2 regions of the Pseudoalteromonas sp. AS84 genome follow, and region 2 is predicted to be linked to the other one. Evidence: riboswitches for the same ligand, from Rfam matches in the RefSeq annotation. Region 2 holds a riboswitch; the other holds the start of a gene.
The links. A riboswitch is a leader RNA that binds a small molecule or an ion and turns the genes downstream of it on or off. The one in region 2 is predicted to bind cobalamin.
Positions count from the first base shown of each region.

Region 1 (12,608 bases), on a different contig from region 2:
ATAATCTCGGGGATATTCTCTCTAGAGATGCTGATTTAAAACAAGCTTATATTGATTTTCAGTTAGAGTTGTTAGAGCAAGTTCGTAAAATTATTTTAGGACTTCGCGACAGTGAAATGATTGCTATTGATGAGCAAGATGTCATTGATTTAGCACATACATTAAAGTTAACGGTTAGTTTTTGGACGCCTTATATTAAAGCCCGTAGGCCAAGTGGTACGCTTGCTGAGCAAGATATATATCATGGCATTTTAAAAGTACTTACATTATTTAGAGCGTACAGTACCGATAAAAGCATTGATAAAATGAACCTGCTACGTGAAAAATATACAGAATTAGCGCAACAAGCCCCAACTGTTGTTTAGCCTTTGCTCTTGGTTGTTTCCTAGGCGCTGAATTTTTTGCTATAATCCCGCGCCAAATGCCTGGGAGCGCGAATTCCCGCAGTCTAAGAGTGAACTATGCTTAAATTTATCGTCAAACTACATCCTGAAATAGCCATTAAAAGCCGTTCGGTCCGTAAACGCTTTACTAAAGTGTTAGAAAATAACATTAAAATTGTATTGCGACGTGTTGACGAAAAAGTACAAGTAAGAAATAACTGGGATAACATTTCAGTTGTTACGAAACTTGAAGACGCACAAGTTCGTCTTGATTTTATCGATAGCCTTAAACGCATCCCTGGCATTGTTCAATTTATTGAAGTAACCGAAACACAATTCGAAACTCTTGATGATATCTACCAAAAAACAATAGCGTTAGTTGGTCATACAATTGTAGGTAAAACCTTTTGTGTTCGTGCAAAGCGTATAGGTCAACACGACTTTACCTCAACTGATTTAGAGCGTTATGTTGGTGGTGGATTAAATCAACATATCGAAGGCGCAAGCGTAAAGCTTAGCCGCCCAGAAGTAACAATACGCTTAGAAGTAAAAGATGATAAAGCTTACATTGTTTCGCAAACACATTTTGGTATGGCTGGTTTTCCGCTGCCAACGCAAGAAGATGTGCTTTCGCTTATGTCGGGTGGTTTTGACTCTGGCGTAGCAAGTTACCAAATGATTCGTAAAGGCGCGCGCACACACTTTTTATTCTTTAACCTTGGTGGCGCAGCCCACGAAATTGGCGTTAAGCAAGCAAGTTACTACTTATGGAAAAAATACAGCTCTACGCATAAAGTTAAATTTGTAACGGTTGATTTTGAACCTGTTGTTGCTGAAATATTAGAAAACGTTGAAAACAGCCAAATGGGTGTTGTACTTAAACGTATGATGATGCGCGCGGGTAGTGTAGTTGCCGAAAAGTTAAACATTCAGGCACTTGTCACTGGTGAAAGTATTGGCCAAGTATCTAGTCAAACATTAGCGAATTTAAGTGTGATTGACCGTGTTACTGAAACACTTATTTTACGTCCGCTTATTCAACACGATAAGCAAGAAATTATTAATATTGCTCGCCAAATTGGTACAGCCGAAATGGCAGAAACAATGCCTGAATACTGTGGTGTTATTTCCAAAAAGCCAACCGTTAAAGCCAAAATAGACGTTATTCTTGGTGAGGAAGAAAAATTCGACTTTGATGTACTTGATACCGTTGTAAACAACGCACGTATAATGGATGTGCGTGATATTGATGTAGAAGCAAAGCAAGAACTTAAAGAGGCTGAGTCGGTTGCTGATTTACCTATAGGCTCTGTAGTAGTTGATATTCGCTCTCCTGAGGAAGAAGAAGCTGCGCCCTTAGAAATTGATGGTATTGAAGTGGTGCATTTACCGTTTTTCCGTCTGGCGACTAAGTTTGGTGATTTACCAAAAGACACTGACTATTATTTATATTGTGATAGAGGTGTAATGAGCCAACTACAGGCACTTATGCTGCACGAACAAGGCTTTGAAACTGTAAAAGTTTATCGTCCGTAAAGTAAAAAACTTATATAAGCGTGGTTTATACCACGCTTTTTTTTGCCTGAATTTTAGCAAGCAACTCATCATTGTAAGGTGTTGGAATACCGTGGAGTTTACCTTGTTGGCTAATATAGCCACATATAGCTGATATTTCAGTTTCTCTGCTATGCGCTACGTCTTGCTGCATTGAAGAGTAATTGTCAGACGTTAATTCCATTATTTTATAAGCGGTATTAAGTGCTTTAATCAATGGGATATTAAGCCCTTGTACCTTTGCTATATTGCATGCTTCAGTGAGTGCATTAAAAATTATAGCGTTGTACTTAGGTGCGCGTAAATCACCATTTTTTACATTATTTAAGGCGCTTAATGGGTTAATAGCAATATTTACGAGTAGTTTTTCAAAACGAAGCTGCTGAATGTTATTAGTAAACTTTAGGTTGGGTATTACTTTAAAAATATCAGCTATTGGCGCACTATTTTGAAAAGCTAATTCATTACAGTCACCAATAACGCTTTGCCCTTCACCAGTGTGCTGCACAATGTATTGGTTTGATTTAAAGCCCGCTATACTTGTAGTTAAAAAGTAGAGCGCTTGGTGAGTGCTTAGTTGGCTATTTACCTCATCAACATTACCCATTCCATTATGCGAAAGTACAACAGAGCAATGATTTGGTAAAAGCGGCTTTATTTGTGAAAATGCATCAAGTACTTGAAAGGCTTTAACGGTAAATAAAACAACATCAAATTCAGCTGCTTTATTTAGCTGATTTAATGAAATAAATTGTGCGTCAATTTTTTTAGATGCGCTTTTACCTCGACTATAAAAGCGGGTATTTGTTGGGCTCTTGCGAGTTAAAACACTGACATTATGCGACGCGCTTAGAAAATGGCTAAGTAACAAGCCAATAGCACCATCGCCAACAATTAAAATATTAGCCATATGGGTTCTTTTTTCGAGGTGTAAAAATTACTCTAAGTAAAAAGTAGCTTGCAGCACCTGCAAAATCAGCAAAAAAATCACCGAGTGATGCTTGCCTATATGGAAGTGCATCTTGCATTATTTCTATAGAAGCGCCATAACCAGCCAATAAAAGTATTTGCGCATATAAAGGAAGCTTAAACGCTTTATCCATTATTATGGCTAGTATAAAAAAAATCCCAAAATGGGCGACTTTATCAACATGAGGAAATAAATTTACAACGCCACCTTTTACTTCTTTGGCAAATAAAAAGGTAAAAGCTACTATGCTGATTAAAAAAATTGCTTGATAAACACGCCTTGTCACGACAAATCCTAAAATCGCTTAAAAAAGAAACTGGATTATATCAAACTAAATTAGTATCGCACCTGAACAAGATGCAGAAAAATGTAAATATTTATAATTTTAGCGTTATAATTGCGACATAAAATTAAGATTAAATAGTTAGGAGCAAACCAATGCCTTCATTTGATATTGTATCTGAAGTAGAAATGAACGAAGCTAAAAACGCAGTTGATAATGCAAATCGTGAGCTAGAGACCCGCTTTGACTTTAGAGGGGTTGATGCATCTATTGAGCTAAATGATAAAACAATTAAGCTTAAAGCTGAAGCAGACTCTCAGGTTATGCAATTATTTGATATTTTAGCAAGCAAGATATCTAAGCGTGGTATGGATGTATCAAGCTTGGAACTTCAAGATATTAGCCGCGCAGGTAAAAATGTTTTTCGTAATGTGGGCTTAAAACAGGGCATCGAAAAAGATATGGCTAAAAAAGTAGTTAAAGCCATTAAAGACTCTAAAGTTAAAGTTCAAGCTGCTATTCAAGGCGAAGAAGTTCGTGTAACGGGTAAAAAACGTGACGATCTTCAAGAGGCTATGCAAGTAGTACGCAGCGCTGAACTAGGTCAGCCTTTTCAGTTTAAAAATTTCCGCGATTAATAAAGCTTTATAAGCTTTGTAATAAAGCGCGCTTTGATTTTTTACTTTTGATTAAAGCCGCTTTATATATTCCCTTCTAAAGACCTTTCTTCGATTGATCCGCTTTTTAGTATTTAAGCTACTATATTTATTACATGTGATTTTTATACAAGGTATTAAATGAAAGCCTATCAATTATTTTTGCTATTTCTGTTAGCTCTATTTACGCAGCCTAGTTTATCAAAAGCAATTGATATTAATATATTGGTTGAAGATGGCTATTTCCCGATTGTTATTGATGCACAAACACAACGGGGGCTTGCACCTGAGTTTATAAAAATATTGAATGACTCACAGAGCGAATTTAACTTTATACTCAATTCCTTACCTGTTAAAAGGCTATCAAAGTCTGTTGAACAGGGGCATTTTGATGTTCTATTCTTAATGGCATTGCAATGGATCCCGCAATCTATGCGCTCGAATGTGATGCAAAGTAGTTTTTATATGATTACAAAAAATGAGTTATATGCGCTTAAAGAAAATGCAATAAATCAAGCTTATTTTAATGATTTACGAGCACTAACAAAAGTAGGGGTTTTAGGCTATTCGTATCACTTTGCTGGCTACAATACTGATGCATATTACTTAAGTGAGGAGCACAGTGTTAGCCTTACTATAGACGAATACAACGTGGTAAAAATGTTGTTACTAAAGCGTGCCAACATTGGCGTACTAAATAGCATTGCGTACCAGTATTTTAAAGACCAAAAAGCTTTCGATATGAGTTTGCTATACAAAAGTGAAATCCCCGATGCCGTTTTCGATACTCACTTTTTAGTTAATACTCAGCAAAGCAAAATATCAGCGTCTAAAATTGATGCTATTCTTAATTCTTCAGCTATTAAGTTCCAGATCAAAAGCCTGCTAAATAAATACGGTGTTTCTTCAAGTTTTAATATTGAGTAATACTTATAGTTAAATTGTTTTAGCTGTATAGACGTCCGTTGACATTTGTAAACAAAATGCTCACAATAGCCGCATATTTTTGAGGTGCTTGCTTAATGCTTATGCATTGGTTTTAAGGTATTGAAACTAACAGCAAGATAATCGGGAAGTTGGTGAGTTTTCATGATGACTACAAGCCCAACACTGCCCCCGCAACGGTAAAGTATTGCATATTTTTATGTGCTTACTGAGTCCGGAGACCGGCCTTGATGCAATCTTACTTACTTAAATCTTTGCGGTGGGCAAAGGTAGGGGACATCATGTTAAACAAAACAACTCTAGGCGTTGCTATTTCTGCTGCGCTTTCATTTTCTGTGTCTGCTGCAGATAATTCAATTGAAAAAATAACCGTTACTGCTAATAAATTTGAGCAATCAATCAATGATGTTTTAGCGAGTGTAAGTGTTATTGAACGCGCTGAAATAGAAGCAAGCAACGTACGCGATTTACCAACCTTATTAAGCACGCGAGTTGGTTTTCAGGTTAATCCAAACGGTGGTTTTGGCCAAAATACAGGTGTGTCACTTCGTGGTACTGGCTCTGGCGATACGCTAATTTTGATTGACGGTGTACGTACGGGTTCTGCAACACTTGGTCAAAAAGCATTAAATAATGTTCCTCTAAATAGTATCGAACGCATCGAAATTATTAAGGGCTCTCGCGCGGCTGTTTACGGCTCTGATGCACTTGCTGGCGTAATCAACATTATAACGCGTGAATCAGATAACTTATCTTTGAGTGCTACGTTTGGTTCTGATTCTTATCAAAATTATCAAGTGGCAGGCTCTGTAAAATCAGGCGATATAACAACAGCATTTAATGCAGGATTTGAAAAAACAGATAACTTTGATGTACTGCAAGGCGTAGCACCCGATGAAGATGGCTATGAAAATAAAAATCTTGGTTTTAAAGTAAATTATTCTGATGCACACTACGGCGACTTTAAGTTATTAGGTCAATACAGTGAAGGTTTCGCAGATTACGACAGTCGCTTTAGTCCAGCCGACAGTACGATTGAACGAGATGATTTTAAAAACTACCAGCTTTCTGCAGGTTGGAGTAAAAACTACACTAATCAAACGCACAGTATTGATTTAGCGCTAGCAACGGATGATTCAGACAATACATATGTCGATTTTTCAGTTGGACCAACAACAAGTACTTTTATAACTAAACGCACACAGGTTGATTATAACGGCCAATACCTACTATCTGATGAGCTTAACATTAGTGGTGGTGTTAACTGGTACAACGATGATGTATCTCATAGTTCGCAACTATTTGTTGAAGACAGCCGAGATGTACTTGCTGTGTTTGTAGGTGCTTACTACGATGCAGATAAAGTATTGGCTAATTTAACTGTTCGCCAAGATGATGACGAGCAATTTGGCGACGAAACAACGTATACAGCTGCTGCAGGTTACCATTTATCTGAAGATGCAACATTTCGTATAAGCCAAAGTACTGGCTTTAAAGCCCCTACATTTAACGATTTATATTTCCCACTTTATGGTAACCCTGATTTACAGCCTGAAAAATCAGTAAACCGTGAGTTAGGTTTGAGTGTGGACTTTGATATTGCGCAAGTTGATGTTGCAATATTTAGAAACGATATTGAAGATAAAATTGATTACGATGCAAACTTTGCATTAGCTAATATCGATGAAGCACGTTATGAAGGGGTTGAATTTAGCTTATCTCAGCAGTTTTTTGGTTTTGATAGCAACCTTAACTTTGCTTATTTAAGTGCAGAAGACGAAGAAACGGGCGCAGAGTTACGTAATGTTGCTAAACGCACATTTAACTGGGAACTTGCAAAACAGTTTGGTGCTTTTGATGCAAGGTTAGACATGCAATACCGTAGCGACCGAGAAGGTGCAGTAACGCGTTTAGGCTCTTACACGCTGTGGAATTTAGCGGGTAATTACCAAGTAAATGAACACATTGAGGTTTCGCTTCGTGTAGAAAACTTATTTGATAAAGAGTATAACGCGGTTGACTCAAACGCTGATTTTACAACGGGTCAAGTGTATTACTACAACACACCAGAGCGCCGCTTTTTTGCAGGCGCAAGTTACCAGTTTTAATCGCTTTTAATAGTTAAAGAGTAAAAAGACAAAAGCCCGATTTAAATCGGGCTTTTTACTATGTGACTAAACTTAGTTACTCAGTTAAAAGCTCTTTAAATACGGTTTCAAACTTATGTAATTTAGGTGCGATTAAAATACTGCAGTAACCCTGCTGTGGGTTTTCGTTATAGTAATCTTGATGGTAATGCTCTGCTGGATAATACATAGCGGCAGGGCTGACTTCTGTCACAATTAGCTCACTCACATGGCTTTGCAGTTGAGCTATCATTTCATTGGTTTGCTTTAGTTGGGCTTCATCGTGATAGTAAACAACGCTTCTATATTGTGTGCCTATGTCGTTACCTTGTCGATTCAGCTGTGTTGCATCATGCAAAGTGAAAAACATTGCCAGCAGTGTTTCAAAGCTAACGACAGTTGCGTCAAATTCAATCTTAACAACCTCAGCGTGCCCTGTTGTGCCAGAGCATACAGAATTATAGGTTGGGGCGTCGGTTTCGCCGCCTGTATAGCCAGAACTCACATCTAATACGCCATTTACACGTCTAAATGCAGCATCTATACACCAAAAACAGCCGCCACCAAATGTTGCTACTTGCGTTGTTGAGCTCATAAGTATTCCTAAAATGTATATGGAGTTTAAAGGCGAGCATAAATTGTATGCGCCGCAACAACAAGGTTACGGCGCTATAAGCAGGTTAGATCTCTTCTAAAGGTTTTTCTGTAGCTTGCTTATCTAGTTTTTGCTGTAAAAACTCAGGAGACTGCGTATTACGTGCTAATGCATAATAAGCCGCTGGTACTACAAAAAGAGTTAATAAAGTTGATACTATTACCCCTGTGAATATTACAACACCAATTACCATACGACTTTCTGCACCAGGCCCAGAGGCGAGTACCAATGGTACTGAACTCATAACAGTTGTGAGTGAAGTCATAATAATTGGACGTAAGCGTTGAGTCGCTGCTTGCAATATCGCTTCGCTAAACTCAATGCCTTTATCGCGTAATTGGTTAGTAAATTCGACGATGAGTATACCGTTTTTAGCACTTAACCCTATGAGCATGACAATACCTATTTGGCTGTAAATATTTAAGGTAAGTCCTGTAGCCCAAAGCCCGAACATAGCACCCATTAAACCAAGTGGTACTGTAAGCATAATTACAAATGGATGCATAAAGCTTTCAAACTGCGCGGCAAGTACCAAAAAGGTAACCGTGAGTGCAAGTATAAATACGTAGGTCATTGCTGAAGCACCTTCGTAATATAACTGCGATTCACCTTTGTAATCTATTGCGCCATCTATATCGTTTTCTTCAGCTGCTACTTCATTTAAAAAGTTAAGTGCTTGTTCTAATGTATACCCTTCAGCTAAATTAGCACTAAGCGTAATTGCGCGCATACGGTTATATCGGTTCAAGCGAGATGCAGTTGCTTCTTCTTTTAAACTAATAAGGCTATCAAGTGGTACTAGTTCACCGCTTCGTGATTTAAGGTATATATTTGAAATATCAGTAGGGTTGGTGAAATCTTCTTTAGTCCCTTTTAAAATTACATCGTACTCTTCACCACGATCAATAAAAGTAGTAACACGGCGTTGACCCAACATTGTTTCAAGAGTGGTACCAACATCAGATACTGATACACCTAAATCAGCCGCTTTGTTTTTATCAATACTGACTAAAAACTGCGGGAAGGTTTCTTTGTAATCGTGATCCAGTTTTAACAACCCTGGATTTTCTTCTGCGCGTTTAATAATACGGTCGCGCCAATCAGCAAGTTGCTCATAGTCGTTACCTTGCAGTACAAACTCAAGAGGTTGAGATATACCTCTACCGCCAATGCCTCGTCGCATAATGGCAAATGCGCGTACGTCAGTAACTTCCTGCATTTTACCGCTTATCTCGCCCATTACTTCCCATGTTGAACGCTTGCGTTTATCCCAATCAGCCATCCCAACAATTGCTACACCACCGCTGCTACCAAAACCAGGCACTCGCACAAGTACACGACTTAATTCGCCAGCTTCAGAGTAGGGGATAAGGCGTTCTTCAATTTTAGCCATATTGGCTGCATTATTTTCGTAACTAGCGCCTTCAGGTCCATTCATAAGTATAAAGAAAGTACCGCGGTCTTCTTTAGGTGTAAGCTCAGACGGCACTTGTAAAAAGAGTGAGTAACTAACAAAACCTGCAAGCAACAAGCTCACCATTAAACCCCATTTTCGGGTCATGTTAGTCGTTAATGAATTACGGTAACTCGATTCTATTTTTGTAAATTGACGGTCCATCCATTGGCTAAATTTATTTGGTTTGTCTGATACTTTAAGTACTTTAGAACAAAGTGCAGGTGCAAGTGTCAATGCAGTAACGCTTGAGAAAAATACAGCTGCACTCACTGCCATTGCAAATTCAGTAAATAATGCACCTATACGGCCATCCATAAATACTAATGGTACAAACACAGATATAAGTACAAGGGTAGTTGCTACAATAGCAAAACCAACTTCACGTGCACCTCTGTATGCAGCCAGTAGTGGTGGTTCGCCTAATTCGATACGGCGGTGAATGTTTTCAAGCATTACGATGGCATCATCAACAACTAAACCAATGGCAAGCACCAAGGCAAGTAAAGTTAGTAAGTTAATTGAGTAGCCCATTGCTAGTAAAAACATAAAGCTACTAACTAACGCTACAGGTACAGTTACCGCAGGAATGAGCGTGGCGCGTATATTACCTAAAAACAAAAATATAACTAAAACAACTAACCCCATCGAAACAGCGAGGGTGCTATATACTTCACTTATCGACTCCTTAATAAATACAGATGAGTCGTAACTATCTTGAATAGTTGTCCCTTCTGGCAAGTTGCGCTTTATTTTTTCAAGTTCACTACGTGCGTTATCTACTACGGTTAACGTGTTAGCTTTGGCTTGTTTTACAATGCCTAAACCAATCATATTACGACCATTGCCACGAAATAAACTTTCGTCATCTTCAGCTTCTAGGCGTACATCGGCAACTTCCCCTAGACGCACTAAATAACCTTCTTCACCTCGTTTTATTACAAGGTTATTAAAGTCGCGCTGATCTTTGTAACTACGCGCTGTACGTACTGTAAAGTCACGGTCGATAGATTCTATTTGGCCGGCTGGTAACTCAACGTTTTCAGTACGTAATGTGTTTTCTATATCGCTTGAGGTAATACCTCGTGCAGCCATTGCTTGGCGGTTTAGCCAAATTTTCATGGCGTATTTACGCTCGCCACCAATACGCACATTAGATACGCCATCAACAACCGCTAAGCGGTCTACTATAAAACGTTGGGCATAGTCAGATAGTTGCAATGAGTCCATTTTATCGCTGTTTAATACAAACCATACGATTGGACTTTCATCACTATTTGATTTTGATACTTCTGGCGGGCGTACTTGATCTGGCAAGCTGTCTAGTGCACGTGCTACACGTTCGCGTACATCGTTAGATGCGGCATCTATGTCACGATTAATATCAAACTCAATAGTAATATTAGAACGACCATTTTGGCTCGATGAATTAATACTTTTAATGCCTTCAATACCTGATATACGGTTTTCAATAATTTGTGTTATTTTTGTTTCTATAATTTCGGCTGAAGCACCTGTGTATTCAGTGCTGATATTTACAATGGGCGTTTCAATATCAGGATATTCACGAAGTGGCAACATTGTAAATGCCACCAATCCAAAAGTAAGCAGCAGTAAATTAATTACAATGGCAAAAACGGGGCGCTTGACGCTAGTATCTGTAATTTTCACGTATTACCCCTTTACGCTTACTTTACTTCCAGAGCGAATTTTTATTAGCCCCTCAGTAACAATTTGCTCGCCATCGGTTAAGCCTTCGTCTATAGCAACCCAGCCATTATTTCTGCCGGCTACATGTACTTCAACTCGATTAGCTATTCCGTCTTGAATTTGAAAAACAAAGTGTTTGTCTTGCAAAGGTATAACCGCTTTTTCTGGCACCATTAATGCCTGGTTGCTGCTTAGCTCAAGTGCTGTATTTAATAACATACCAGGGCGAAGTAATCCTGATTTATTAGCAAAACTTGCTGTTACTTCAACACTGCGTGTAACCGAATCAATACGCGAGCTAATATGCGTTACCTTGCCGTTAAATGTTTGTCCTGGGTAGGCATCGTTTTGGGTAAGTACTTTCATGCCCATATTTAATTGTGCTAAATATTTTTCAGGTACTTTAAAGTCAACTTTAATAATACTAATATCATCAAGTGTTGTGATTATTGTTGTATTACTTACGTAGGCACCTATTGATATTTCACGCTTACCTAACAAACCTGAAAACGGAGCACTAATAGTCATCTCGTTTAATTTAGTTTTAGCGCTTTCTAATTGAGCTTCAGTGGCATCAACACGAGATAACTGCTCCTCAAGTAACGATTTTGCCGTTGATTGCGAGCGTGAAAGTTCGGTTAGGCGATCTAACTGGCGCTTTTCTTCACGTAAGTTTATGCCAAGCTCTTTAACTGCAATTTGTTCTTGTTGGCTTTGTAGCTGTACTAGTTTTTGTCCTTTACTGACTAAGTCGCCGTCTTTAAAATATATATCTGTGACATAATCGTTTTGCGCACTTTTTATATAGATAGCTTGGTTTGCACGCGCGCTACCGATAGCTTCTATCATCACAGCATTTTCCTGTGAAGTAACAGTATGAGCAGTTACCTGAGTAGACATTTGTGATGAATCGGCCTGTTCGCCGTGGCTAGCGGGTAGATATAAATAAACGCTAAATATTAGAAGTAACGTAATAATAAATGGAAAAAGTGCTTTACCTGATTGTCTTGAGTACATTGATTTCATACCTGGAAATGAATTGTAAGTATTGTACGAAATAAGACCGGGAAAAGACGGTTATGTGTCTCATAAATTTGTGCGTTAAGCGTAAAAGTAAATAAGATTTATTCATTGTTCCTATTTTGTTGAGGTAAAAGCGGTAATGTATGAAATTTAAAACTACCTGTAACTTATGTATAACAACAAGAAAGGTCATAATTTGGGCCATTATTATGTTTGTTTTTTATATGGTGTTTTACCAATATGGATAAATCTAACAATGTCATTAAGTTTCGAGCACAAGGTGCGCGAAACGCAATTGAGGTGCTCGCTGTAGGTGCTATAGGCTTAGCTTTTATTATGTTATTCAATATACTAAGGCCAGGTGAAATTAGCATCCTTGAAGTGTTTTTAGTTAGTTTGTGCCTTGCTGCTATTTTTATTGGCTTTTTGAAAACCCAAGAGCCATATCATAGTCTTATTTTAAGTGAGTCGGAGCTTGTTTATTGCCATAAGTACGGGGCTTGGTGTATGCCCCATAGTAACTTTCATCACAGTGGTATACCCAAAGTAGAAGATGGCTTTGATTATTTAGAATTAAATGCAGTTGGTGTTAAGGTAAACGACATAGACGAGTTTTTAACAAGCATAGCGCCTAGAATTGCAGGGAAATTATTAATAGAGCAGCGTAACTTATTCATGCAAGTTGTTCAAAAACATTGCAAAAATGGCAATTGCCCATCAGAATGGCTAATAGAAGATACACATTACACATCCCATAAAGGGATAAGCTATACTGGTCTTATAGCTATGTTTGCTAACAGGACTAAGCACCTTCGACTGTTAACCGGTTACGATTTATTATTGCCAGCCA
Region 1 is NZ_JBBMQY010000007.1:85,915-98,522, reverse strand. Features, by position in the region: gene WNY79_RS09445 (TetR/AcrR family transcriptional regulator) at 1-365, shown strand, start outside; gene thiI (tRNA uracil 4-sulfurtransferase ThiI) at 462-1,919, shown strand; gene WNY79_RS09435 (2-dehydropantoate 2-reductase) at 1,945-2,847, opposite strand; gene WNY79_RS09430 (VanZ family protein) at 2,840-3,193, opposite strand; gene WNY79_RS09425 (YajQ family cyclic di-GMP-binding protein) at 3,346-3,828, shown strand; gene WNY79_RS09420 (ABC transporter substrate-binding protein) at 3,988-4,773, shown strand; cobalamin riboswitch at 4,872-5,036, shown strand; gene WNY79_RS09415 (TonB-dependent receptor) at 5,073-6,899, shown strand; gene msrA (peptide-methionine (S)-S-oxide reductase MsrA) at 6,976-7,512, opposite strand; gene WNY79_RS09405 (efflux RND transporter permease subunit) at 7,598-10,696, opposite strand; gene WNY79_RS09400 (efflux RND transporter periplasmic adaptor subunit) at 10,700-11,752, opposite strand; gene WNY79_RS09395 (DUF2982 domain-containing protein) at 11,999-12,608, shown strand, end outside.
Region 1: another riboswitch for cobalamin. It lies ahead of WNY79_RS09415 (TonB-dependent receptor); the one in region 2 lies ahead of WNY79_RS05540 (ABC transporter ATP-binding protein).

Region 2 (12,608 bases):
AACCATATGCTTGATGCGAGTTTGGGCTATTACATAAACCCTCTTTTAAATGTATTGCTGGGAATGCTCTTTTTAGGTGAACGCCTGCGTAAGTTTCAAGGCGTAGCAGTGGCACTTGCCTTTAGTGGTGTTGTACTGCAGTTAATTAGTTTTGGCTCGTTTCCGGTAGTGGCATTTTCATTGGCTATATCGTTTGCGCTTTATGGTTTAATACGTAAAAAGTTACCTGTTGAAGCTCTGCCTGGTATTTTACTTGAAGCACTTATATTACTGCCTGTTGCACTCATTTATTGGTGGTTAATGGTGCCGACACCAACTTCAAGCCTACCAGCCAACGATTGGCATACAAATGCATTACTGATTAGTGCCGGTATTGTAACTACATTACCATTACTGTGTTTTACTGGTGCAGCTAAGCGCTTGCAATACACTACACTTGGCTTTTTTCAGTACATTGGACCAAGCCTAATGTTTATATTAGCAGTGGTGTTTTACGGTGAAATTTTTGATGCGGAGCGTGTAGTAACGTTTGCATGTATTTGGAGTGCATTAGCTATTTTTAGTTGGGATTCTTATCATCAATCACGTAAACGTAAAAAAGCGGCTATTACAGCCGCAGAAGTATAATTAACTAATAAAATGGTTAACTAACTACTTTATTACGACCAGATTCTTTAGCATCGTAAAGTTTTAAATCGGCCTGTTTTAATAGTTCATCAATTTGATAAACAGGCCCGTTTGAGAAGCCAATAGAGATAGTAAATTTAATTTTAGCTTTACTAAATTCTTGGCTATTCATTTCTATAAAATACCTAAAACCTTCAAGCCTTTTTAGTGCTTCTTGTTTATCAGTGTCGGCAAAGTACACTGCGAATTCTTCACCACCTAAACGCGCTACTAAATACTTTTTAAAATATTTACTAAAGCAAATAGAAAGCCCTTTTAATACTTCGTCGCCTACATCATGTCCGTGTGTGTCATTAATCACTTTAAAATGATCAATATCAAGCATTGCTAAGGATCCTGAACCTTGCTTACTTTTAATCTTTTTAAGTGACTTATTGGTTTCTTCAAAAAAGTAACGGCGATTAGGTAAATTAGTTAAATAATCAGTGTTAGCTTGCCGTTTTATTGTGGCCATAAGCTCTAACATATCGACGTTTTGGCTTAGACGACAATAAAACTCTTCATTATTAAAAGGTTTACGAAGGTAGTCGTTTGCACCATTTTTTAAAAACAACGTTGATAAATCAGACGAGTCTGCGGCAGAAACACCAATAATCACTTTTTCATCGTTGTCATATAAACGACGAATTTCAGTGCATAGTTCATCACCATTCATGTTTGGCATTTCGTTATCAGTAATAATTACAGATATATCAGGTGAGGCTTCAAGCGCGGCTAGTGCTTCTATACCGTCTTCGGCTTGTAGAATTTGATATTTATGACGTGCAAGCAAGCTGCAAATGTAAGTACGTGTAGATGCAGAATCATCAACAACAAGCACTTTTACATTTTCGTTGCGAGTTAATCTAAGTAATTGTCTTTCGAGGTATTGATACGCTTGTTTGTTTTCTTTAATGATGTAATCAATGATTGGATATTTTTCGACTGTATCGCGGGTTTGTTTATCAATATTACCCGTCATTACAATAGTTGGAATGTCAGCCTTAACAGTACACGGTACTGCTTCACCTGATGGGGCATCAGGTAATATAAAGTCGACTACAGCACAAAAGTAGCTATTTTTACTTATAAGCTCTTTTGTTTGTGCTAATGACTCAGCTATATCAACTTTATAACCTGCTTTAAGCGCGATGTGCTTTTGCACTCGCGCCATTGCAGGTGTATCTTCAACTATTAGTATTTTTCGCGTCACGTAACACCTTGTTTATATTTTGCAAAAATATTTGCTTATACAAGTTGTAACTGTTAAAACGCAAAAAAGCAAATAACTTAAGTACTTACAGGTTATCCGCTTCTGAATAATACTCTTGGCTAATTGGTGCTGGCCCTGACATTTTTGAACGGCCAAATAAAGTATGAAATTTAGTTTTACAGGTCGTTAGCTTTAAGTATTTTACCCAAGCTCGTTCGATTGGGTTGGTAGGTTCTTGTGAGCCAGTGACTACTGCTACAAACTGTTCTTGATGTTCGTTTTGCGGCTCAATTGTTTTGCTATATAAGCCTCTTAAAACAACACCGTGTTGTTCTAATATACTGGCTTCTAATAAGGTGAAGTTTCCGCTGCGGCTAAAGCCACGTGGAAAATTCTGATCATCATAAAATTGACGTTGGCTAACAAATGCTTGGCGTAGTAATGAAATGTTATTGCTCATAGCTTTATCCTCATACCCTATTAATTAGCTGGAGTATGATGCAAGTTTGGCAATTTATTAAACAAATTATTTTTATCGTGAGGATAAAAAATTGGATATCGATTTATTAAAAACATTCGTTGAAGTAGTGCGTACGCGTCACTTTGGTAAAGCGGCCGAAAACCTTTATATTACGCAGTCTGCAGTGAGCTTTAGAATTCGCCAATTAGAGCAAGGGCTTGGTGTTAATTTATTTATACGTCAGCGCAACAATATTCAACTTACCGCACCAGGTGAGCGCTTATTACCGCACGCGCAAATGATTATTACAGGTATGCAGCGCGCCAAAGTAGATGTTGCGCTTGCCGATAATATGCATAAGCAAATTAGCTTAGCAGGAACGCCTAATATTTGGGATGCTTTTTTACAGTTTGGTATAACAAATATTGTATCGGCGATGCCGGGCGTGTCGTTGGTTGCAGAAGTTAAAGCACAACAAGAAAGCACTCGACTATTATTAGAGCGCACGCTTGATTTGGCAATATTGTTTGATCCACCAAAAGTAGACGAGTTAGTAGTAGAGCGAATTTGTGAGTTGCCAATCATTCCTGTAAGCGGATATGACACAGCAACCAACGAAAACTTTTTTGATAATCAATATGTGTATGTTGATTGGGGAACTACTTTTTCTCTTTGGCATGCACGCCAGTTTACAGGAAAAACGCCACCTTACTTTAGAACTAGCACAGGACGTATTGCACTTGATTTAATACTGCAATGTGGTGGTAGTGCATTTATACCTCAAGTATTGGTTGAAGGGCATTTAGAAAAAGGTGAGTTGTTTCATGTTAAAGGGGTAGAAAACACCTCAAGAGACGTATTTATCGCATACCACAGAGACAACGAGCAAAAAGAGCTAATAGAAACCTTAGTTAATTTACTTTCGCAAATGACGCCAAGCTTGTCTTTAAAGCAAAGTAAGTAAGAGAGACCATTTATTAAACTTTCATGTTATTTTGATTTCACATTTAATGCATTTTTATTAATAAAAAAAGACATTAATATTTCCATTGTAATATTAATGTCATTTAGCGATGACAAAATGCAGCAGTTTTAAAAATTAGTCTTTTGTGATTATCCAAGGAAATAACATGAAATTTGTAAAATCGAGCTTATGCTTAGCACTATTAAGTGGTTTATCTTTTAATGCACTTGCCGACGTAGACATTTACGGTAAAGCGAATGTAACAGTGCAATCATCAGATGATGGCGAAGGGTCTTTTACTGAGATAAAAAGTAATGCATCTCGTCTTGGTGTTAAAGGTTCTGAAAAAATAAATGATAGTTTAGAAGCGGTATATAAGTTTGAGTTTCAAGTTGATGTGTCTGATGCTGATTCAAAAGGCGATAACGACGACAATATTTCTGCGCGTAACCAATACGTTGGTTTAAAAGGTGCGTTTGGCCAAGTAGTTATTGGTCGTAACGATACTGCGCTTAAGCAATCTCAAGGCAAGTTGGATTTATTTAACGACCTTGAAGGCGACATTAAAAATGTATTTAAAGGTGAAAACCGCTTAGGAAATACAGTTAGTTATTCATCAAACTCATACGAAGGCTTTAAAGTACTTGCTACTTTTGTAGCTGAAGATGATGTAGACGCTGATAACGGTTACTCAATGGCGGTGACCTACGGTGACGTTGCACTTAAAAAGAGCGCGGTATACGCCTCTATTGCAGCCGATAGTGAAGTAAATGGCTACGATGTAGTGCGTGCATCAATCCAAGGTAAAGTTGAAAACTTTAAATTGGGTGCAATGTACCAAACACAAGAAGCAGTAGATGGCAGCGCAGAGGCGGATGGTTACTTGCTAAATGCTGCTTACAGCATGGGTAACAACACATTTAAAGTGCAATACCAAGATATGGACTTTGACGACAGCGACGATAAGTCAGCAATTTCAGTTGGTCTTGATCACAAATTAAATAAAAACATTAAAGTATTTGGTTTTTACTCAAGCTTCGATATGGACAACAACGTTGACCAAGACTACGTAGGCTTAGGTATGGAATACAAGTTTTAACTATTCGCTAAATTATTAAAACACTCCCTTTTTAACCGCGCTCTTTTGAGTGCGGTTTTTTTTGCTTTAAATTATTTACTTAGCCGCCCATAATAGAGCTTCATTTGGAATGAGGTGCGAGTCCTCGACTGTTCCCGCAACTGTAAGCAGCTGAGCTGTAAGTCAGATACAAATGGTATAATACCAATTTTATTAAAAACATGATCTTTCTAGCGAATTAAATAACTTACTAACTTTGTTAAAAATTATTCATATATAACAACTATATGCCATAATTTCGCCTTGTTATTAAGCTATTTATTTGTTGCTGTAATAGCTCACTAATTTAATGCAATTGGTATGAATTTTTTTAACGAGCGGGTTTACTCATTTTTTTCTTGTAGTGCATTAGTATTTTTATCGCATTTTTAGTGAGTTTAACCTAGCCTAGGACTGACTATTGCACACTCAAACGCCATTAAATACACCATTACTAAACGTTAAAAACGTATCGTGGGGTATTGGCAATAAAACGATTCTAAAAAAAATAAACCTTAAAATAACCACAGGTAAATTTGTTGGTTTGATTGGTCCCAATGGCGCAGGTAAATCGAGCTTATTGCGTTGTCTATATCGTTTTAATAAACCAAGTAATGGCGTTGTAGAATTTAACAGCACAGATATTTGGCAGCTAAAAAGCGATGAGTACGCAAAAAAAGTAGCGGTTGTTTTACAAGAAACCCCGTCGCAATTTAACTTAAGCGTATTTGATGTTATTGCGCTTGGGCTAACGCCTCATAAATCGCTATTTAGCTCAGTAACTAACACTGATAAACAAAAAGTTATTCAAGCTATCAATACCGTAGGGTTGGCAGATCATAGTGATCAAAGCTTTGAATCACTCTCCGGCGGTGAAAAGCAACGTGCCTTGATAGCCCGCGCCATAGTTCAGCAACCTCAGTTGTTAATAATGGACGAGCCAACTAGCCATTTAGATGTTAAATACCAAATACAGGTAATGGAGCTTGCTAAATCGTTGGGTGTAACGGTGTTTGCATCGTTTCATGATTTAAACTTAGCCTCTGCAATGTGCGATGAACTAGTGGTTATTAAAAATGGTGAAATTACGCATTCAGGCGCGCCAAGTGAGGTATTAACCGAAAACATGCTAGGTGAGGTTTTTGGTGTCTGCGCCCAAGTAAATAACCACCCGCAAATATCGAAGTCGGGAAATAGCATTCCTCATATCACTTACTTTTATGGTTACAAATAATATGAGCACAGTTAATACTCGCCAATCACTTGCGTTATTTATAAGTGCTGCAGCTGCTTTATTTAGCTTATTTGCAGCACTTAGTTTTGGCGCAGCAGATACCTCACTTCAAGACGTACTTAATAGTTTTTTGCTCTCAAATAATGCGTCTTTTAATACGCGTATTATTTTTGAACTAAGAATGCCACGCACATTACTCGCTTTTTTAGCAGGCTCTGGTTTAGCAATTGCGGGGCTTATTTTACAAACGGTAACGCGCAACCCGCTAGCCGACCCTTACTTATTTGGTATATCGTCGGGTGCTTCATTTGGCGTGGTGTTACTTATGGCGCTAGCAGGTATTAGTGCAGGTTTTATGTTATCGGCAGCAGCGTTATTAGGTAGCTTACTCGCTATGAGTTTATTAATTCTTATTGCAGGTAGGCAGCAAAGTGCACAGGTAGAATCAATGCTATTAGCTGGCGTTGCTCTATCGTTTTTATTTAGTGCGTTTACCAGTTTGTTGCTTTATTGGAGTGACCCTCAGGCGGTAGCCGCTATTTTATTTTGGACACTGGGCAGCTTTGCTCGTGCGCAGTGGGCTACGCTTTGGTTGCCTTTATTGGTAATTACATTGTGTACGTTTGTAATGCTGAGCTTTAGAAGACAACTCAATGCCATGTTACTTGGCGATGAAAGCGCAATTACATTAGGTGTCAGAGTCCAGCGCTTTAGAATACTTATGCTAGTTTTAAGCTCATTAATTACCGCTGTGCTGGTGGCTATGTGTGGTGGTATTGGGTTTGTAGGATTAATGGTACCGCATATTGTGCGCTTTTTTATCTCCCAAGGCACCAACGCGGGATTGCTTGTAACCAGCTTAGTGGGCGGTACATTTATGGTGTGGGTTGATGTACTTTCGCGCTCCTTACTAAAAAACCAAGAATTGCCTGTGGGCGTTATTACCGCTGCTATTGGTAGCGTGTTCTTTTTAAGTTTATTATTTTTTAGAAAGCGAAGGGGGTAATTCCATGAAAACCTTAATGGTTCAAGGCACTACATCAGATGCTGGTAAAAGCACCCTAGTTGCAGCCCTCTGCAGAGTGTTTGCTAAGCGAGGGGTAAAGGTTGCGCCTTTTAAACCACAAAATATGGCACTTAATAGCGCGGTAACAAAAGGTGGCGGAGAAATTGGCCGTGCGCAAGCCTTGCAAGCAATAGCCGCTAAAGTCGAGCCCGAAATAGACTTTAATCCTATTTTACTTAAACCTAATAGCGATACGGGCGCGCAAGTTATTATTCATGGAAAAGCCATTAGTAATATGGAAGCGGGCAAATATCACGACTATAAAAAAGTGGCGATGGATGCGGTAATTACCTCACATAACCGCTTAGCTAAACGCTTTGATTTACTCCTTGTTGAAGGGGCAGGGAGTCCTGCTGAAATAAACCTGCGTGAAAACGATATTGCCAATATGGGTTACGCCGAAGAGGTAGATTGCCCCGTTATTATTATTGCCGATATAGATAAAGGCGGTGTGTTTGCACACTTAGTGGGTACATTAGCGCTACTAAGCGAGTCAGAACAGGCACGAGTAAAAGGCTTTGTTATAAACCGCTTTCGAGGCGATATAAGTTTGCTGCAAGGTGGGCTTGATTGGCTTGAAGAATACACAAACAAACCCGTACTTGGCGTATTACCTTATTTGCACGATCTTGCGCTTGATGCTGAAGACGCCGTCGCCATTGATAATAATGTAACCAACGCCACAATTAATATTGCAGTGCTACTTGTTCCCCACATTAGTAACCATACTGATTTTGATGCACTGCGTTTGCACCCCAATATTAATATAAATTATGTGCGCCACACGCAAACTATCCCAGACGTTGATCTGATAATTCTCCCTGGCAGTAAAAATGTACTGGGCGATTTAACCTTTTTGAAAAATGAAGGCTGGGACACTCAAATTAAACGCCACTTACGCTATGGTGGAAAAGTACTTGGCATTTGTGGCGGCATGCAAATGCTAGGCAATACGCTCAACGATCCCGATGGTATTGAATCGTCATTAAAGCAAGTAAATGGACTTGCTCTATGCGATTTTGAAACCACGCTGACAGCACAAAAAGTATTAACTAAAATAACCGCTACACTACTTTTAAATAACCAATCAACACCCTGTAGTGGTTACGAAATACATGCAGGAATTAGCCAAGGTGCAGCGCTTAATAAGCCATTTATAACCTTTAATAAAAGCCACCCAAATGGCTTTAAAACAGATGGCTTTATTAGCGATGATAATGCCGTTGCAGGCACCTATTTACATGGCTTGTTTGATGAAGCCGATGCTACATCGCAAATTTTAAAATGGGTAAAACCAGGTGCCTCAATTAATCCAATTAGTATTGCCACTCATCGCGAGCAGCAGTTAGAAAGATTAGCAACCATGTGCGAAACGCATTTAAATATACAGCAAATTATCTCGATTTATGAAGGGCACAATAATGACTGAACAAAACAACGATAAACACCAAAAACGCCAACAAAAAGTAAAAGAACAAGTGGATGCGCGCGTTGCAGCCGCGCAAGATGTAAAAGGTATTTTTCAGGTTATTACGGGTAATGGTAAAGGTAAATCAACCTCAGGTTTTGGCGTTGTAGCTCGCTGTGTTGGGCATGGTAAAAAAGCAGCCGTTTGCCAATATATTAAAGGTACTTGGGAATGTGGCGAGCGTAATTTATTACAAGGTGCAGGTGTTGAGTTTGTTGTAATGAACACCGGTTTTACCTGGGATACGCAAAATAAAGAAGCCGATACCGCAGCCGCGCAAGCAACATGGCAAGAGTCAAAACGCATGCTTGCTGATAGCAGTATTGATTTAGTATTACTCGATGAGCTTACGTATATGGTGACCTACGGCTACGTTGATTTAGATGAAGTAGTAACAGCGCTTAATAACCGCCCGCCAATGCAGTCAGTTATTATTACCGGGCGTGCAGCGCACCGTACTTTAACCGACCTTGCCGACACAGTAAGCGAAGTGCGTAATGTAAAGCACGCATTCGACTCAGGCATAAAAGCGCTCGAAGGGTTTGATTACTAATGTTTAAAGCGTTTTTTATTGGGCTACTGCTTTTTAGTGTATCGGGCAGTGCACTTGCAGAGCAGGTTAATGATTCTAAAAAACTGCGAATAATCGCGCTTGCACCACATATAGTCGAAAATCTATTTGCCATAGGGGCGGGCGATAATATTGTGGGCACGGTTGATTACGCCGACTATCCTGCTGAGGCTAAAAGTATTGAGCGCATAGGCGGTTATTACGGTATCTCACTTGAAAAAGTGTTGGCGCTTAAACCTGACTTAGTAATTGCGTGGAAAAGCGGAAATCAAAGCGAAGATTTAGCCCAAATAGAGTGCCTTGGCATAAAAGTATATTTAAGTAATCCCACCACAATCGCTGGTGTAGCCGACGAGTTACTTACTTTTGGTGAATTTACAGGGAACATTAAGCAAAGCCAGCAAGCGGCAAATGCATTTAAACATAAGCTAAATGGTATTGTTAAAAGCCAGCAAGATAAAAAAAATATTACCGGGTTTTATCAGTTATGGGCTGAGCCCATGATGACAGTAAGTAAAAATACATGGATAAGCCAACTGATTGAAACATGCCATGTAAGTAATGTATTTGCACAGAGCGTTACAGATTACCCGCAAATTAGTATCGAAAATGTCATTGTTACTAAGCCACAAGTTATTATTATCCCTGATGAAAAATCAAAAACACCACAGCCGGTTGTTAATTGGCAAAAGTGGCCAGAAGTGCCCGCTGTTAAAAATGATCAATTTATTAGCGTGAATGCCGATTTATTACATCGTTTTACTCCGCGGATGCTAGATGGACTCGCGGATATGTGTGATAAAATAGACGCATCACGTAAACAGATTAAGAGTACACAATGAGCGATTGGGCTACATTTTTAGAAAGTGAATTACAGCAACCTTACATGCAGGAAACGTTAGAGTATGTGGCTAATCGCCGCAATGAAGGTGTTGCTGTTTATCCGCCTGAACCTCAAGTATTTAGTGCTTTTGATGCCACAGCACTAAATGACATCCGCGTTGTAATTTTAGGACAAGACCCATACCACGGAGAAGGGCAAGCGCATGGCTTGTGTTTTTCGGTATTGCCTGATGTAAAAAAGCTGCCGCCGTCGCTTAAAAATATGTACAAAGAGTTAGCTACCGATATCAGCGGTTTTGCTGTTCCTGAACACGGGTACCTGCAAAGTTGGGCAGATCAGGGTGTATTTCTACTCAATACAGTATTGACAGTTGAGCAAGGGCAAGCGCATTCTCATAAGCATTTAGGATGGGAGCAATTTACCGATAATGTAATAGCGCATATTAATAAACACTGCGAAGGTGTGGTATTTATTTTATGGGGTGCACATGCACAAAAAAAAGGGAAAGGCATAGATAGCGCTCGCCATCATATTTTAAAAGGGCCACACCCATCGCCGCTTTCGGCGCATAGAGGCTTTTTTGGCTGTCAGCATTTTTCAAAAACGAATGAGCTATTACAAGCCCAAGATGAAAAACCGATTAACTGGCAGGTGTAAATAACCTGGGCTCTGAATAATAAATTTATCTCATGCAGCTATTTTCAGCGCATTAAAAAAGGCTTCCATATATCGGAAGCCTTTTTGTTTAGTTGGGGCGTATTGAATTAAAAATCGAGCTCTTCAATCGCAATACTGTCTGTAAAGTAGTCTAGTTCTTGTAGTTCTTTACGTAGGCGTTGTTTGTCTTTTATTGCTTCTATTTCACGCCATTTTCTTTTTTTATTTTTCTGAGAGGTTTTCCTTGTTGTATCTGGTCCTTCTAATATCTCTAATATATCGTTTAGGCTATCCATGAACTTCTCCTATTGATTTTATTGACCTCAAGAATACCTATACCACAGGCATAACTAAAATAGAACAAAAAAGTGACAGTTATGTTACGAGGATGTGATGAGTTGATGAAGGTTTATACGAAGATTATATAGAGGAGTAGCGTATTTTAGGCATAAAAAAACGCCGCTATAGCGACGTTTTTTAAAACACGATTATAGCAAATTACATTGCTTTAAAGCGCGCTTCTAGTTGTTCTTGTGCATCAGCAAAAGAGCGAATACCTTCAGCTAGTTTTTCAGTAGCCATAGCATCTTGGTTATGTAACCAACGGAACTGTGCTTCTGTAAGTGGCTCTGGTTTTGGCTCTTGTGGAACATCGCTTTCAAGCAAATATTCTTGTGCGCCTTCAAGGTTACCTAAATCTTCTAAAAGATTAGGGCTAATAGTTAGCTTGTCACAACCTGTAAGTGCAATAATTTCGCCTGTATTACGGAAACTTGCACCCATCACAACTGTTTTGTAGTCATGGCGTTTGTAAAATTCAAAAATGCTGCGTACAGACTGAACACCTGGATCTTGTAGCGGATCGGTTGGTTTTTCCATACCGTTAGCAACGTGCCAATCTAAAATACGACCAACAAATGGCGAAATTAGAAATACGTTTGCATCGGCACACGCGCGAGCTTGGGCATCGCTAAATAATAAAGTAAGGTTACATTTAGTGCCTTCTTTTTCTAGCTGCTCAGCGGCTTTAATACCTTCCCACGTAGACGCTACTTTAATTAAAATTTTGTCTTTGCTTACACCTTCTTTTTCGTAAAGGCTAAGTAGGGTATGTGCTTTATCAATTGTAGCTTGTGTATTAAACGAAAGGCGTGCATCTACTTCAGTAGAAATATAACCTGGTACAATCTCGCTAATTTCTTTACCAAGTAATACGGCAAAGTAATCACAAGCTAGTTCAAGTTGTTTAGCAGGCTCTTGCTCGGTTTCTTTTGCGTAGCTCCAAGCTTTATCTAGGTAAGGCTTATATGCTTCAATCTCGCTCGCTTTTAATAAAAGTGACGGGTTTGTAGTTGCATCTTCTGGTTGATGCTTTTTAATAGCTTCAATATCACCAGTGTCGGCCACAATAGATGAATGTTGTTTTAGCCTTTGTAGAGCTGAAGTCATTTGCTTTCCTCATTCCAAGCAAGTTAAAAGAAAAATCTGATCACTCTTAATATATACAATCCATACTGCAACAGTGTGACAATGCTTGATAGGTCTTATGTCCTGATCAATAAAAAAACGGCAATGCATGGGTTATTAAGAGAGGATTTATTTAAACAAAACGTGCTTTTCGTTTCATTTAATGTTGAAATTGACACTAAATAAATTACAAGTCAATAGCTAACTATGATCACTGTTATTTCACCTGCAAAAAATCTTGATTACGAAACGCCACCCGCAACAGACAAGTTCACTCAGCCTGAATTACTAGAGCACAGCGAAGAGCTCATGAAAGTATGCCGTGAACTAACACCAGCGCAAATTGGCAGTTTAATGAAAATTAGCGATAAGCTTTCTGGACTTAACGCTGCGCGCTTTAGCGAGTGGGCACAACCGTTTACACAAAATAATGCTAAACAAGCCGCACTTGCCTTTAATGGCGATGTATATGGCGGTTTAGATGCAAGTACGCTTAAAGCTAGCGAGCTTGATTACGCACAAAACCATTTGCGTATTCTCTCGGGTTTATACGGGTTATTAAAACCACTTGATCTAATGCAAGCTTACCGTCTTGAAATGGGCACCAAGCTTGAAAACTCGCGTGGCAAAAACTTATACGAGTTTTGGGGTAGCGTTATAGCGAATAAACTAAACGACGTATTAAAAGCGCAAGACGCACAATATTTAGTTAACCTTGCTTCAAACGAATACTTTAAAGCGGTAGATAAAAAAGCATTAAATGCACAAATTATTACCCCACACTTTAAAGACTGTAAAAACGGTCAATATAAAGTTATTAGCTTTTACGCTAAAAAAGCACGCGGCATGATGGCGCGCTACATTATCGAAAATAAAGTAAC
Region 2 is NZ_JBBMQY010000003.1:285,121-297,728, forward strand. Features, by position in the region: gene rarD (EamA family transporter RarD) at 1-627, shown strand, start outside; gene WNY79_RS05520 (diguanylate cyclase) at 644-1,879, opposite strand; gene WNY79_RS05525 (DUF413 domain-containing protein) at 1,965-2,339, opposite strand; gene WNY79_RS05530 (LysR family transcriptional regulator) at 2,431-3,303, shown strand; gene WNY79_RS05535 (porin) at 3,470-4,402, shown strand; cobalamin riboswitch at 4,463-4,595, shown strand; gene WNY79_RS05540 (ABC transporter ATP-binding protein) at 4,842-5,654, shown strand; gene WNY79_RS05545 (iron ABC transporter permease) at 5,656-6,660, shown strand; gene WNY79_RS05550 (cobyric acid synthase) at 6,665-8,149, shown strand; gene cobO (cob(I)yrinic acid a,c-diamide adenosyltransferase) at 8,142-8,741, shown strand; gene WNY79_RS05560 (cobalamin-binding protein) at 8,741-9,601, shown strand; gene ung (uracil-DNA glycosylase) at 9,598-10,260, shown strand; gene WNY79_RS05570 (DUF3545 family protein) at 10,368-10,556, opposite strand; gene tal (transaldolase) at 10,759-11,709, opposite strand; gene yaaA (peroxide stress protein YaaA) at 11,935-12,608, shown strand, end outside.